Regions from separate parts of the Geomicrobium sp. JSM 1781026 genome, predicted to be linked through region 3. Evidence: riboswitches for the same ligand, from Rfam matches in the RefSeq annotation. Region 3 holds a riboswitch; each other region holds the start of a gene.
What was found. A riboswitch is a leader RNA that binds a small molecule or an ion and turns the genes downstream of it on or off. The one in region 3 is predicted to bind thiamine pyrophosphate.

Region 1: linked by a shared signal. The riboswitch ahead of ACE1TF_RS14785 (thiamine phosphate synthase) and the one ahead of tenA (thiaminase II) in region 3 are both predicted to bind thiamine pyrophosphate.
Region 2: linked by a shared signal. The riboswitch ahead of thiD (bifunctional hydroxymethylpyrimidine kinase/phosphomethylpyrimidine kinase) and the one ahead of tenA (thiaminase II) in region 3 are both predicted to bind thiamine pyrophosphate.
Region 4: linked by a shared signal. The riboswitch ahead of thiT (energy-coupled thiamine transporter ThiT) and the one ahead of tenA (thiaminase II) in region 3 are both predicted to bind thiamine pyrophosphate.

The regions. Positions count from the first base shown of each region.
Region 1 is NZ_JBHFQF010000008.1:68,148-71,689, forward strand. It holds gene dhaK (dihydroxyacetone kinase subunit DhaK) at 1-160, opposite strand, end outside; gene ACE1TF_RS14770 (histidine phosphatase family protein) at 294-791, shown strand; gene ACE1TF_RS14775 (GNAT family N-acetyltransferase) at 753-1,298, opposite strand; gene ACE1TF_RS14780 (hypothetical protein) at 1,336-1,563, opposite strand; TPP riboswitch at 1,647-1,748, shown strand; gene ACE1TF_RS14785 (thiamine phosphate synthase) at 1,838-2,464, shown strand; gene thiO (glycine oxidase ThiO) at 2,445-3,542, shown strand, end outside; gene thiS (sulfur carrier protein ThiS) at 3,532-3,542, shown strand, end outside.
Region 2 is NZ_JBHFQF010000008.1:197,944-201,485, reverse strand. It holds gene cls (cardiolipin synthase) at 1-1,440, opposite strand, end outside; TPP riboswitch at 1,530-1,631, shown strand; gene thiD (bifunctional hydroxymethylpyrimidine kinase/phosphomethylpyrimidine kinase) at 1,706-2,533, shown strand; gene ACE1TF_RS15460 (DNA glycosylase AlkZ-like family protein) at 2,600-3,542, shown strand, end outside.
Region 3 is NZ_JBHFQF010000003.1:357,358-360,899, reverse strand. It holds gene ACE1TF_RS07135 (PQQ-dependent sugar dehydrogenase) at 1-318, shown strand, start outside; gene ACE1TF_RS07130 (DUF4349 domain-containing protein) at 434-1,342, shown strand; gene tenA (thiaminase II) at 1,574-2,245, opposite strand; TPP riboswitch at 2,348-2,449, opposite strand; gene ACE1TF_RS07120 (chromate transporter) at 2,589-3,125, opposite strand; gene ACE1TF_RS07115 (chromate transporter) at 3,129-3,542, opposite strand, start outside.
Region 4 is NZ_JBHFQF010000009.1:144,711-148,252, forward strand. It holds gene ade (adenine deaminase) at 1-396, opposite strand, end outside; gene ACE1TF_RS16280 (GNAT family N-acetyltransferase) at 429-917, opposite strand; gene ACE1TF_RS16285 (HAD family hydrolase) at 893-1,558, opposite strand; TPP riboswitch at 1,627-1,726, shown strand; gene thiT (energy-coupled thiamine transporter ThiT) at 1,783-2,361, shown strand; gene ACE1TF_RS16295 (proline racemase family protein) at 2,418-3,425, opposite strand; gene ACE1TF_RS16300 (TRAP transporter large permease) at 3,489-3,542, opposite strand, start outside.

The DNA.
Region 1 (3,542 bases), on a different contig from region 3:
TGCCGCCCCCACTAATGATGCCAACTTTGTTTTTGGCCTGATCAATACGTGTGACCACATTTGTGCCATCAATTCTCGTTAACGAATCACCGTGAACGGCGATAAACCCTTGCAAAAACTCCTCTACAATTTGCTCGGAATCATTCATTAGTTTTTTCATGAATGGCGAGACCACCTTTCGTTTTCGTAAATTATCTCATTAGATGCTAGACCCGTAAACGATATGCAAAACATTTCGAAACTTCGCTTCGGATCAATTCGTAGTAAGGACAAACACTCAAGGAGGCCATTTCATGATTTATCTCGTTCGACATTGTCGTGCAACCGGGCAAGAGCCCGATGCACCGCTCACCAAAGAAGGTGAACAACAGGCGAAGAATCTTGCTGCATTCTTTCATAAAAAAGAAGTGTCTCGCATTGTAAGTAGCCCTTACGCGCGGGCGACGGCGACGATTGCACCGTTTAGTGCTGCGAGCGGCGTTCCGGTTCAAATCGATGAGCGACTCAAAGAGCGGGTACTGAGCAAAGAACCGATGGACAACTGGCTCACCCCGTTGGAGCAGAGTTTTCTAGATCCCGACTACGCGTGCGTTGGTGGTGAATCGGCTAGAGACGCGCTCACGAGAGGACGGGCTGTGCTGGACAGCCTTCCAAAGCACACGGTTGTTGTGAGCCACGGCAATCTGTTGGCCCTTCTATTAGGGTTCGGTTTTGAAGAGTGGAAGCAAATGAAAAACCCAGATGTGTTTGTGTTAGATGCGGGTCGTGTCGAGCGAGTAATCCCGTTTTAATAGACTCATCTGCACAATATCAAAATACTCTCCATTTCGATAGACGGCTTCGCGCTTTATGCCTTCTCGTGTGAAGCCGAGCTTTTCATATAGTTGTAATGCGGCAGTATTAAATTCAAACACTTGCAAATTCAAACGATGCAGGTTCATTTCCAAAAAGCTATACGCTAGGAGGAGACCGAATGCTTCACGTCCATACCCTTTGCCCCAGTAGTCTTTGTCACCAATATCAATGATGCATTCTGCGTTACGGTTTTTCATATCAATTCCGATCAGTGATGTGACACCGATCGCCTCATTACTCTCGCGATCAACAATGATATAACTCTTTGAGTGGGGCGAACCTAGCATGACTTTTTCAACAAACTTTTCGGTTTCCTCAAGCGTATACACATCTAAATAAGGATTCGTCGTTTTCATTACATCCAGATCGTTGCGCCAGCGGTGATACTGTTTGGCGTCGTCGATTGTCATCTTCCGCAGTCTCACTCGTTCAGACTTTAACATGCGACCCGCTCCTTTTCTGTCACTAAGTGTAGGTACATTATTTCTTTGGCATCTGATAAGTGAGCCGATTTGGCGTTTCACTGCTCAGGCGCTCAAATATATGACTCACCACTTCTTGTGCTCGCTCCGTTGTTTCGTACTTCCCGAGCATACTGCTCCATTCTGAAAACGAACCTTTACCGAGTACGCCTTCTACATATTTTCCTTTGGTAGTGATTTGTTGTACATGAAGAATGGATTTCTTATTTTGAGACTGGATCCACATGTCTTTTCTCCTCTCTCTCTACGTGACGTTTGACGAACAATTGTCTTCATTGATAAGATAACATAAAGATACTTGATTTATAAAAAAGCTACTAGGGGTGCCCGCATACGGGCTGAGATGAGGAAACTCAAACTCTTGAACCTGAACTGGTTGATACCAGCGGAGGAAAGTAGAATGTGTGACCATGCATGGGTACCTACTATGTGACATTCGTCGATCTTTTCTCCAAAGAGGTCGGCTTTTTTGTGTATACAAAAGTAGGAGCGTGAGACCGATGTCTTGGCACTTAGTAACTGACGCACAACTTCCATTTCATATGCAAATACGCATTCTTAAACAATGCGTTCCTCATATTACGACGATTCACGTGAGGGACAAACAAGCCTCATTGCAACGTTTGAAACAACAGATTGACCATATGCTTCGCTTAGGGCTTAGAACAGACCAAATGATCTTGAACACACATGCCGAAGCTGCTGCAGCTTGGGGGCTAAAAGGGGTGCACTTGCCCGCAAACAGCGGCTATCGCATTCAGGAGCTTAAAGCGAAACATCCAGATTTGATGATTGGTGTGTCTGTCCACTCTAAAGACGAAGCACTCACGCAGGCTGAAGAAGGGGCAGACTACCTCTACTTCGGTCACGTCTTCGAAACGAACAGCAAATCGGGAATCACCCCACGAGGGTTGGCACAGCTAGAAGATATCACACAACACATGAGCGTACCTGTCTATGCGATTGGTGGGATTACACCTGAAAACTTACGAGACGTACAAAAAGCTGGAGCCTCTGGTGTTGCCATCATGTCCGGAGTATGGTCATCCGAAAACCCTCGAGTGGCTTCCCAAACTTATGAACAGTACGGGAAGGATCGTGCGACCCATGAAGCATCCAACGTATGACCTGCTTATTGTCGGTGCAGGCATCATTGGCTTATCCACCGCTTATTATGCAGCCAATCACGGGCTGAAAACGGCGATCATCGACCGAGCTCAGCCGGGTTCTGGCACAACAGCTGCCGCAGCCGGAATGCTCGGAGTGCAAGCAGAGTTAGAAGGGCCGTCCGAACTTTATCCGCTAGCCAAACAGAGCCGCGAACTATACGCGCACCTGAAAGATGAATTGGCTGAACTTACCGGTACAGACATTGGTTGGACACGCTCAGGCGCACTCAAACTTGCCTTTGATCAAACCGAAATGAGTCACCTAAAGAACATCCAATCGTGGCAAAAGCGCGAAGGGGAACACGTTGAGTATGTGGACCAAGAAACATTGCAACGCATCGCACCCGCTGTTTCGCCTGAAGCGATCGGCGGATTGCACTTCCCGAACGAGGCGCATATCCAACCCGTTCAAACCGCGCGGGCGCTCACACAAGCCATCGTCTCGAAAGGCGTCGACCTGTACTTGGACACAACTGTAATCAAACCACTCATTAATGGTGTAGAGACGACATCAGGCACCTTGCACGCCGACCAGCTCGTCATCGCCACAGGCGTAGACACCTTGCCAGAACTGGATGCTCTTTGGGACGTGCATCCGATAAAAGGGGAAATTGTGAAGGTAATGACCGATCGAGCAGCCGTGCAACAGACGCTCTTCTATAAAGGAATGTACGTTGTTCCAAAGCCAGATGGGGAGCTAATTCTCGGGGCGACGTCCGAAGCCTCGCGCAACCGAGACGTCACGGTGCACGGCGTTCAACAATTGCTCAGTCAAATCACAACGCTCATCCCTTCTCTAAAGCATGCGAAAATTACGAACATGTGGGCAGGACTTAGGCCACAATCGACAACAGGCCTTCCTTTCATCGGTCCACACCCCGCTCAACAAAACTGTTGGCTTGCTGGCGGACACGGGCGCAACGGCATTCTACTCGCACCGATCACCGGCAAGCAAATCGTACAACAAATCATGCAAGATTCTGTTGCGTTGCCAACATTTCAACCGAAATATGGAGGGATCCCACATGGAAGTCAC
Region 2 (3,542 bases), on a different contig from region 3:
TGGAGACAACAGACGACTGACAGATTCTTTAAAGCGAATATAAAGGCTACGATCATGATAACGTTGAGCGGTCATTTCTGAGCAGTGAAGGAGGTCGTTCTCAAAGATGGCGGCCAGCTTCTCACCTAATGCTGCGTGATACATGAAAGCATTCACTTCGAAATTCAATCGGAAGCTGCGCACATCGATGTTTGCGGTTCCGATGGAGCCGACACTTCGGTCAACGACAATCATCTTGGCATGAATAAACCCAGCATCGTAGATGAAAAAGCGGACGCCAGTTTTTAATAGTTCACCCATGTAAGAGTACGTTGCCCAATAGACGAAGATATGGTCCGGCTTATTTGGGATCATAATGCGAACGTCTTTACCAGCAAGAGCCGCAATTCGAAGCGCATCAAGCAGGCTTGAATCAGGGATTAAGTAAGGCGTCTGAATATAAACCGATTCTCGTGCAGAAGTGATGAGCTTAATGTAACCATTTTTAATTTCCTCAGCTTCTGTATCTGGACCACTAGAAACGATTTGTGCGGCAATGTCACCCCTTGATTTGACGGGAGGAAAATAAAGATCATCATAATGAATTTCATGAGCCTTTGATGCTTGGTTCCAGTCAAGAATGAACCGGGTCTGCAAGGCTTTAACTGAGGAGCCTCGGATCCGAAGATGACTGTCACGCCAATACCCGAATTTTTTCGTGCGGCCTAGGTATTCGTCACCAACGTTAAATCCCCCGACGTAACCGATACTCCCGTCAATGACGACGATTTTTCGGTGATTTCTATAATTTAGTCGGGAATTCATATAGGGAATACGCGAAGGAAAGAATACCCCAACTTCGCCACCTGCGTCGATCAGTTCACGAAAATGTTTTCGTGCTAATTTTCTTGAACCCATATCGTCGTACAGAATGCGCACACGCACGCCAGCTTGAGCCTTTTCGGTGAGCAAATGAATGATCCGCTTCCCGATTAAGTCATTTCGGAAGATGTAATACTGCATGTGCACATGATTTTTGGCGGTCGCAATGTCTGCTAGAAGCTCAGAGAACTTGTCAACGCCATCAGTAAACACGTCAATATCATTGTTTTGTGTAAGCAATGCTCCGTCACTGCGCAAGAGCATCGTAATTAAGTTGCTGTTGTTTTGTTCGGTTTCATTACGAAAGGCAAACGTGTTGTCCTCAAGTGTGCGAAGCTGTGCATCGATACTGTCTTTAAGGCCAATCTTCTCAATGCCATCCCAATTGAAAAGCCGTTTTCGGCTCAAGTTTTGGCCGAGTATAAGATATAAAACAAATCCGATAAAGGGAAGAAACATTAAGATTAATAACCAGGCCCATGTTGCATGGATGTCTTTGCGCTCCATAAATACAATGATTGCTGCAAGAATCATATTCAAAAAAACGAGTAAACTAAGAATAATCGGCAGTATATCCATTAACAACCTCCTTATGAGCCAATGTTCATCCATATCGTACCATGTAATGATTGCCACATCCTAAAAGATGTATGCTAAAATGGATGAAAATATACCACTAGGGGTGCGCGAGTAAGCGCTGAGAGATGTTTAAACGGAAACCCTTTGAACCTGATCCGAAAAACGGCGGAGGAAAGTGGCTGACGATTGTGTAGTATGTGTCAAGCCTCCTGTGCGTTCAGGGGCTTTTTCTTTTTTGCGCATCTATAGTATTGGAGGATAACGAATGATTTCAAAAGCATTAACGATTGCAGGAACAGACCCAACAGGTGGAGCGGGGATTCAAGCGGACTTGAAAACCTTTCAGGAGCTAGGTGTATTTGGCATGAGCGTCATTACGTCCGTTGTGAGCCAAAATACGACCGGTGTGTTTTCATTTGTCGATATGGATCTTGATTTCGTCGAAAGCCAAATTGATGTCGTGTTTGACGATATTCGCCCTGACGCTGTGAAAACAGGAATGCTATCAAACCCAGAGGTGATTGCGCTTGTCGCAAAGAAGCTCCAAGAATATGATGTAAATCATTTCGTGCTCGATCCCGTCATGGTTGCCTCAAGTGGCCATGAGCTTATTTCTCAAGACGCCAGAAAGGCGGTTAGAGAACAGCTATTGCCTCTTGCAACAGTTGTGACTCCGAACTTGCCAGAAGCTGAAGCGTTAACAGGACTTACAATTACAACCGTAGAAGACATGAAGCGAGCAGGGAAAATGCTCGTTGAAGAATACGGCTGTCGCGCTGCTCTCATTAAAGGAGGGCACTATAAAGGAGAAGCCGATGACTATTTGTATGATGGGCACGCATTCAAAAAATATACGGCGAAACGGTTTGATACGGTGCATACACACGGAAGTGGCTGTACGTATGCAGCTGCAATTGCAGCTGGCCTTGCTGAAGGGTTAGACATGGAAGAGAGTATCACTCGTGGGAAAACCTTTATTACGAGTGCCATTTCCAATCCGTTGGAGCTCGGACAAGGTCAAGGGCCGACCAATCATTGGGGGCATCGCTGGGAAGAAATGAGGAAGCGTGATGGCAGACATTGGAGTAAGTAGCACGCAGCAAGGCGTTTTTTAGTTCAGTCGCTTCTCCCGAAACCACTCGGAAGCGTTGATGACGTATTGGATCAACTCGAAGCGGTACAATTGGATCCTGTCAGTGTCGTTGAAAAGAACCATCACCTTGTGTTAATGAATCGAATAAAAGAATACAGTGTGACGAATTATACAGATGCTTTAGGTGAAAAGCGTGCGTTTGAATACTTCGCAAATGCAGCGTGCCTGTTACCGATGAAAGATTACCCGTTGTTAAAAGGAAAGCGGGTGCGTTTACAAGAACAATGGCGGGGAGAGCGGGGAAACTACCGCGAATCGATTGCAGATATTTTGGATCGACTCCAGCAGGAAGGACCTCTTCCCGCAACGGCATTTTTGGCGGAGCGAAAAGTCGTCGGCGGTTGGGACCATCCAACACGTGCGTCAACGAAAGAAACGACCCATGCGTTACGCATTTTATTTGAATGTGGTGACATTCAAGTGAGTGGCCGGGAAAAGTCAATTCGGCATTATGCCCGAACAGATCAGTGGATTCCCGAAGCGATTCAAAAAGAAGCAGACATGATTAGCATCGAAGAAGCAGACGCCTTGCTTATGGACAAATATTTGCGGGCGTACCGGTTGTTTGACGCGAGAGATCCGCGACTAGGTTGGCAAAAGTTAAATGCGCAGGCGCGTAAAGAAACGTTAGCCGAACGCAAAAGAAAGCGTGAGCTCTTTGAAGTGCAGATCGAGGGGGTAGACCGCCCGTATTATGTGCTGGAAGCAGACGCTGAGCAACTTGTCGCTTGTGAACACGCGGACGTTCATGAACACGTACGCTTCCTATCCCCATTGGACAACTTGTTGTGGCGAAGGGAACGGGTGGAGGAGTTGTTTGACTTTTTCTACCGATGGGAAATCTATGTTCCGAAAACGAAAAGAATGTACGGTCCCTATACGATGCCGGTTCTCGTCGGAGACACGCTCATTGGCAAGGTTGATCCTTATTTTGACCGGGCAAACGGTC
Region 3 (3,542 bases):
ATTGTTGGTGATGAAACCGAAGAAGGTATGGAAACGGCAGTCATGAACTCTGGTGAAGAGACGTGGGCTCCGTCAGGAGCTGCGATGGTTGGTGAGCAATCATTTTATGTAGCTGCGCTTGCCGGTGAACAGTTGATTCGCTTTGATGTGGACGACAACACAACAGATACAATCCTTGAAGGAGAAGGACGCTGGCGTGATGTCGTATATGACGAAAACGAGAACATGTTTTATGTGATTACGAACAATACGGATGGACGAGGCGACCCAATCGATGAAGATGACCGATTGCTTAGTTTTGAAGGACCTGAAGCGTAAACGTAAAGACCTGGTAGGGGAGCTTTCCCCTATTAGGTTTTTTTACATATTTTCAAATAATTGAAACAAATAATGGTGGGCAACGACAAAGAAGGAAAGAGAAGGGGGTCAAAAGATGAATTATAAAATCATGCTCGTTTTTCTATTTTTCGCCTTTGTTGTTGCGTGTAGTGATAACCAAAATGACGAAGCGGCAGATCTTTCTCAAGAAGGAAATGATAGCGGGGCAGATGTTGCTCAAGATCATGCTGAGTCGGAGGTGGAGTTGGACGAGGGGGAAACGTTAGACGACTCGGCTGCAAATGAAGCGGAAGTGGAAGCGATTGATACGGCAGAGCGAATGATCGTATATAATGGTCACCTCACAATTGATGTTGAAAGGTTTCAAGAAGCTCAAGACCAGATTCAGCAATCCATTGAAGAAATGAATGGCTTTGTTGTGGAGTCGTCTGTCCAAGATGCAGGAGACGGTGAAATGAGCGGGACGTTTGCTGTGCGCGTGCCTGAAGAGAACTTTACACCCTTTTTGGATCAGATAGAGTCCCTTAGTTTACAAGTCGTCGACCGAATGACGACAGGTGAAGACGTGACAGAAGAGTACGTCGATCTAGAGTCAAGACTTCGGTCGCACGAAGCTGTTGAAGAACGGCTGCTCGTGTTTATGGAAGATGCAGATACGACAGAAGACTTGCTTTCTATCTCGGATGATCTGGCGGACACGCAAGAGCAAATTGAAACAATTCAAGGTCGCATGAATTATTTAGACCATCAAGTGACGTACGCATTGGTGAATATTAACGTGCGCGAGACCGCAGGGTCAATGTTGACCGATCAAACCTCTTTAAACACCTGGGGGCAAGCGTCGAATATGTTTACCGACACGATTAACGTGCTCATGGCAATCGTCTCAGGCGTGGTGGTATTCGTCATTGGTCTGTCTCCAGTGCTCATCCCCTTACTTCTATTAGGGCTTGCTATTTTTATTTACTGGAGAAAAAATAATAAGACGAACGGGGCAAAGTAAAGGGCGGTTCATTTGCGGCGGGGCGCATTGTCGAAAGCGTGCACATCGGTGTCGAAAATGTGCACACCGGCGTCGAAAACGTGCACATCACCGAAACGGCCGCAAAAACGCAAGAATCTCGCGTAGAAGCGTCCCTTCCCCCCTTGCGTAATCGGAGTAGAATGAGTCGGTCGGATTTGAGTGCTCGCAAAAAGCCAGAATGGGTACATTACCCATTCTGGCTTTCCTCAATTATATTTGTACGGGCCACTTTTCTTCGGTAAACGCCATTTGCCAGAACTGCCATTCCAATTGACAGCTCTTTAGAAAGGCATCACGCATCCTTGTTTTTTCTTCATCGGTAGCGGTCTTGGCGTATTCATCAAGACGATTACGAAAGGCCATCGTAACGCTGTCACCCATTTCTTTATAAAAAGAGATCCAATCATAAAAAGGATGGTTTTTACCCGGCTGTTTCGTCTTGTCCAAGTGAACCGCAATTTCGTAATACGTCCAAGGACAAGGAAGGAGGACGGCAATCATTTCGCCAAACGACCCTCGGTGAGCCACATCCAACATGTGCCGAGTATAGTGATGAGCGGTTGGTGCGAGAGGCTCATACTGCAAGTCTTCGTAGTTTACACCAGCAACTTGACAGAAATTGTTGTGCGGATGGACTTCATCATTGAGTACGAAAGAAATTTGTTCATTTAATAATTGCATATCTTCTCTTCGTTCTGAGCGGCTGATCGCCAGTCCGTAAATTTGCATAAACGTATTCAAATATTCAAAGTCTTGTTTTACATAATGGGTCAGTTGACCGGGTTGAAGGTTGCCGTTTCCAATGCCTTGCACGAACGGATGCTCAAAGATCGCTTCAAAAACAGGGGCACATTCTTTACGTAATTCTTCAGTAAATGACATTACAAAATCCCTCCATAAGTGTTTTGATTCACAGTGAGGGCACCGGCGTTCGGTTCTCTATGAGAGCAATAAAAAAAGCTCTGCATAGAAAACAGAGCATGGTTAAAACAAGCTCCACTTCCCTACGCTGGTATAATCCAGATCAGGTTCAAAGGGTCGAAACATTGCTTCTCTCAGCCGGTGCCGGCTCCCCTAGTGAATAAAAATATATTCAAGAATGGCTTACTCACTTTCTATTAAACCATACAATAGTCTGAAAATCAAAACGAATTGAGGAGGGATTATTTACCATAAAATACCAATTAAACCAACCTTTATTATAGTTCATATTACCCATTTTTATTTATGATAAGAAAATCGCACCATACAGAAGCGAACTTACGATGACGATCGCAGGGTGAACCTTAAATTTCTCTAGGAGTAATAGTGCAGCGCCGACCAAGAGCACCGTTTGCCACATCCCATTCCCTTCCCAAGACATGAAGAAAAACTGATACGTAAGTACGCCGAGGAGAACCGCAATCGGTGCACGGATATAGTTCGTCATGTTTTTCACTCGGGGGTGGTCTTTAAATTTCAGTAGGATACTCATTAAAAGCATCATGAGCGCAAGCGACGGACCGACCGTTGCGAGCAGGGTAACGAGAACGCCGGGAACACCAGCGACTTCCCAACCGACAAAAGCGGCCATTTTTGTGGCAATCGGTCCTGGAATGGCGTTTCCGAGCGCGAGAACTTCGCCAAACTCTTGAGTACTCATCCAACCGTAACGATGTACAACTTCATGTTCAATGAGTGGAATGGATGCTGGACCGCCACCGTAACCAACGATGCCCGGTATGAAAAAGGCAAGAAATAAGTTCCATAAGTCCGTGAGCATTGATTACGCCTCCTCTTTTCTAGCAGGTTGTGGTTTCGGTTTCTGTGCGAAGGCAATCGCAATCAATGAAACGATAAGAATTGCGGGATGCAAATTTAGCCATTCAAATAATAATAGACTGATGACCGTCAAAACTATGGTCAGGAAGAATCCGGCTTTCTGTGTGGATTGTTTTAAAAAGTTGTATGTTAGGGATAGCAAGAGCACGCCTACAATTGGCATAATTGCATTCGTCATGCCTTGAACGATCGGTGTTTCCCTAAATGTTGTCAGTGTACCAACAAGGATGAGCATAATGATGGCAGTCGGCATGACTGTGGCTAACACGGCGTTTATCATACCGACAATCCCGCCTACTCTATAGCCGACATACCCACAAAGTTTAGTAATGATTGGGCCTGGTAGTGTGTTTCCGAG
Region 4 (3,542 bases), on a different contig from region 3:
GAGCATCAGTTTAAGACCGTCCAAACCAAGAACATTCGTAATTTCATGGGCATCAAAAAAGCCACTCGTTGTGCCTTTTGGCAATACTGCCCTCGCAAATTGCGCCGGGGTAATTTGACTGCTTTCAATGTGGCAATGCCCATCAATAAAGCCTGGGGATAAGTATTTTCCTTTTGCATCAATCACTTCTGTATCGTCACCAACTGTGTGATCAGCGTTCTCCCCAACATATGCAACCCTAGACTCACATACCGCCACATCTGTATTTTCTAAGATTTCACCAGATACTACGTTGATGAGTTTGGCGTTTTTAATGACAAGTGTTGCTTTTCTTTCTCCTCGTGCCGTTTCATTCAATGGCACAAGGCTTTCGAACTGAGGCTTTCGTTCGTACACTTCGCTTCCTCCTTACGTTGGTTCGGGAGGGGTCAAACGTTAAATGTCATGACCCACTCGCGAAGAACCTTTCCATGAATTGTAAACGAACTGAGCAAATAATGCACGGGGTGATTGTTGCGATAAAATGCCATCGACGGGTTATCGACGAGCGCCTCAACCGCATACGTATGCCAACCTTGTCGTTGAAACTCCGTTTTAGCCGCCTCTAGTAGTTGGGCGCCGATGCCTCTTCGTTGATAAGATTCTAATAAGTATAAGGCGTACACTTGTCCATCCGCCGCATAACGCTCAGAACGTCCATAATGGACAAAGCCTACGATCTTCCCCTCTTCATTCGTGGCTACCTTCGTATTGTTCACCTCTGTAATGATCTTTACCCAACGTTCTGTTCTCGTTGTTTCATCCAACTCATCAAGATAAGTTTGTGGAACAATACCCCAGTAGGTTGTTTTCCAACTTTGCACGTGCACGTGAGCAATGCCTTGGGCATCTTCTACTTTTGCTTTGCGGATGACCATGTTTCACCCTCCAACTGTTGTAATTTAGGTATGAATTGACGCCAAGATGAAAACTGGAAATGTGCGTCACTATCCACTTGTTCGTTCGTTTTCCAAGCCGCTTTCAAGCCCTTGTTACGACTTCCGATAATATCAGTGTCGTACTGGTCCCCAACATACAAGGCTTGTTCAGGCTGTACGTTCAACTGCTCTATACCTAATGCGAAAATTCGGGCATCCGGCTTTCTTAAGCCAACCTCATCTGAAATGATCACTGATTCAAAATATTCATTAATACTTAAAGAATTGAATACCGCTCGTTGAAAGCCTTTCTTTCCGTTTGAGATGATTCCGAGTTTATAATCCTTTGCCTTTAATTGTTCCAGTGTGTGCTCAACGTCAGGATACAGCTGTGCGAACCTCGGAAACAGAGTAACATAATCGGCTAGTAGTTGTTGAGGGTCTAATGGCAACTGATATTCTTTGACTAACTGCTCATATACCTCATCCTTCCAGCGCATCCCCTCATTGTCCAATTCGACAAACCTATTCAGATCGACATTCATTGAGAAACGCTCGCATTGATCTCGAAAAAAAGTTACCAATGATTTCGGTCGATTATGTAATGTGCCATCTAAGTCAAACAAAATTGCTTTATGCATACGTGACCTCCCCAAAAACAGCTTGGCTTTCATTGTACTATAAGATATACTATATTCGTCTGAATATTATCAACCACTAGGGGTGTCGCAAGACTGAGAGGGACTCGTTCCCGACTCTTAGAACCTGATCTGGGTAACACCAGCGTAGGGAAGTGGGAGAGCACATTACGACGTTTAATGTGCGGACCTGCATCCCCCTGTGGAAACAAAAAGGGGATTTTTTTATGCAAACAAGAACGTTAATCATGGTGGAAACAGCGCTCATGGTCGCACTCGCGCTCATCTTAGACCGCATTGAGTTTGCGGGTCCGTGGGTCATGGGAGGCTCGATCTCCCTTGTTATGTTGCCGATCTTTGTCATGGCATTTCGGCGCGGCTTAAAAGTTGGTCTGATGACAGGGCTACTCGTTGGTGTCATTAAGTTAATCTTAGGAAGCTCGATGATTCACCCCATCCAATTTCTATTAGACTATCCAGTTGCCTTTACCGTATTAGGACTGGCGGGTGCATTTGCTTTCAGGAACAAAAAAGGAGAACTAAACATCCGATGGGCACTGTTCGGCCTTTTCTTTGCATCATTTTTCCGTCTCGTCGCCCACATCATCTCCGGTGGGGTTTGGTTTGGCGAATATGCGCCAGAGGGATGGAACGTCTGGCTCTACTCAGCTATTTATAATACTTCATACCTTGTGCCAGAAACACTCATTACATTTGGTGTGATTCTTCTTATTGCAAAAACTCAACCGGCATTTTTCAAACTTAAAAACCGACCCGCTCGATTAAAGTCTTCGGTCGTTTCTTAAAAAAGAAAAAAGGGGGGATGAGCGCATGCTCATCCCCCCTTTTTTCATATGCACAATTAGTTCACGATAAAACCGCCACGGAACGGATCATTCGGATCCATTAATATATTCTGGAAACCATTGATAAACGCTGTTCCTTCTACTTCCGTTCGAACCGCATCCATTTCACCTAACTTGACGCTCTCAAGCGCTCGTCCAGTAAACGTACCTCCGACAAACCCTTCACTTACAATTTCCTCGCCAATTTTCATCTCGCCTCGTCCTACCATGCGAGCAACCATTGCTGTCGTACCTGTCCCACCTGGTGAACGATCCGCTTGTCGATCACTAAAAACATGAACATTTTTATACGTAGCTTCCTCAAGTGTCGGTTCGCCAAAGAAGGTAACAATATCAATGTAATTGATATATTCTTTTGTTGGGTGTTGTACACTTACTTTTTGATTTACCGCTTCTTTAATTCTTCTAGCGTATTCTTTCAACTGCATACCGTTGGATACATGAATTTTCGTATCTAGCTGTGCGATGTCCACCCAGGCAAAGTAGTTGCCACCATAACTAATATCTGTTTTGATCGTACCTAAGCCTTCGACCTCTACTTCAAGATCTTGATGTTCTAGAAAGCCAGGGACGTTTTCAAAACGAACACTTTCTGCACGGTTATTTTTCATTTTTACTTTTGGATACACAAGTCCAGCCGGTGTTTCCAATACGAGAGATGTTTCTTCTCCTGTTACTTCAACCATTCCAAGTTCAACAATCGCCGTTGAAACACCTATCGTTGCGTGACCACACATATTTAAAAAGCCAGTGTTGTCCATATAAATGACACCGAAGTCAACATCTTCCCTAGTGGGTGGTAACAAGACTGCCCCAAACATGTCTCGATGGCCTCTAGGTTCCTGAATAATTGCATTTCTTAACCACTCAAAGTTAGCCGCCATGTAGTCTCGTTGTTCAGCAACCGTTTCCCCTTTTAACTTTAATAAACCACCATTAATGATTCGAGTTGGCTCCCCAAACGTATGTGTTTCAATTGTTTGCACCATTCTGTTAAAAATCATTCGATCGTCTCCTTTAGATAAAATAGTATGTGTGTGCCAACTTGACGAAGCCCCATCAGCACATTAATCAATGAGTAAATTCGGAATATAGAGCATCAATTCCGGAAAATAAATCAT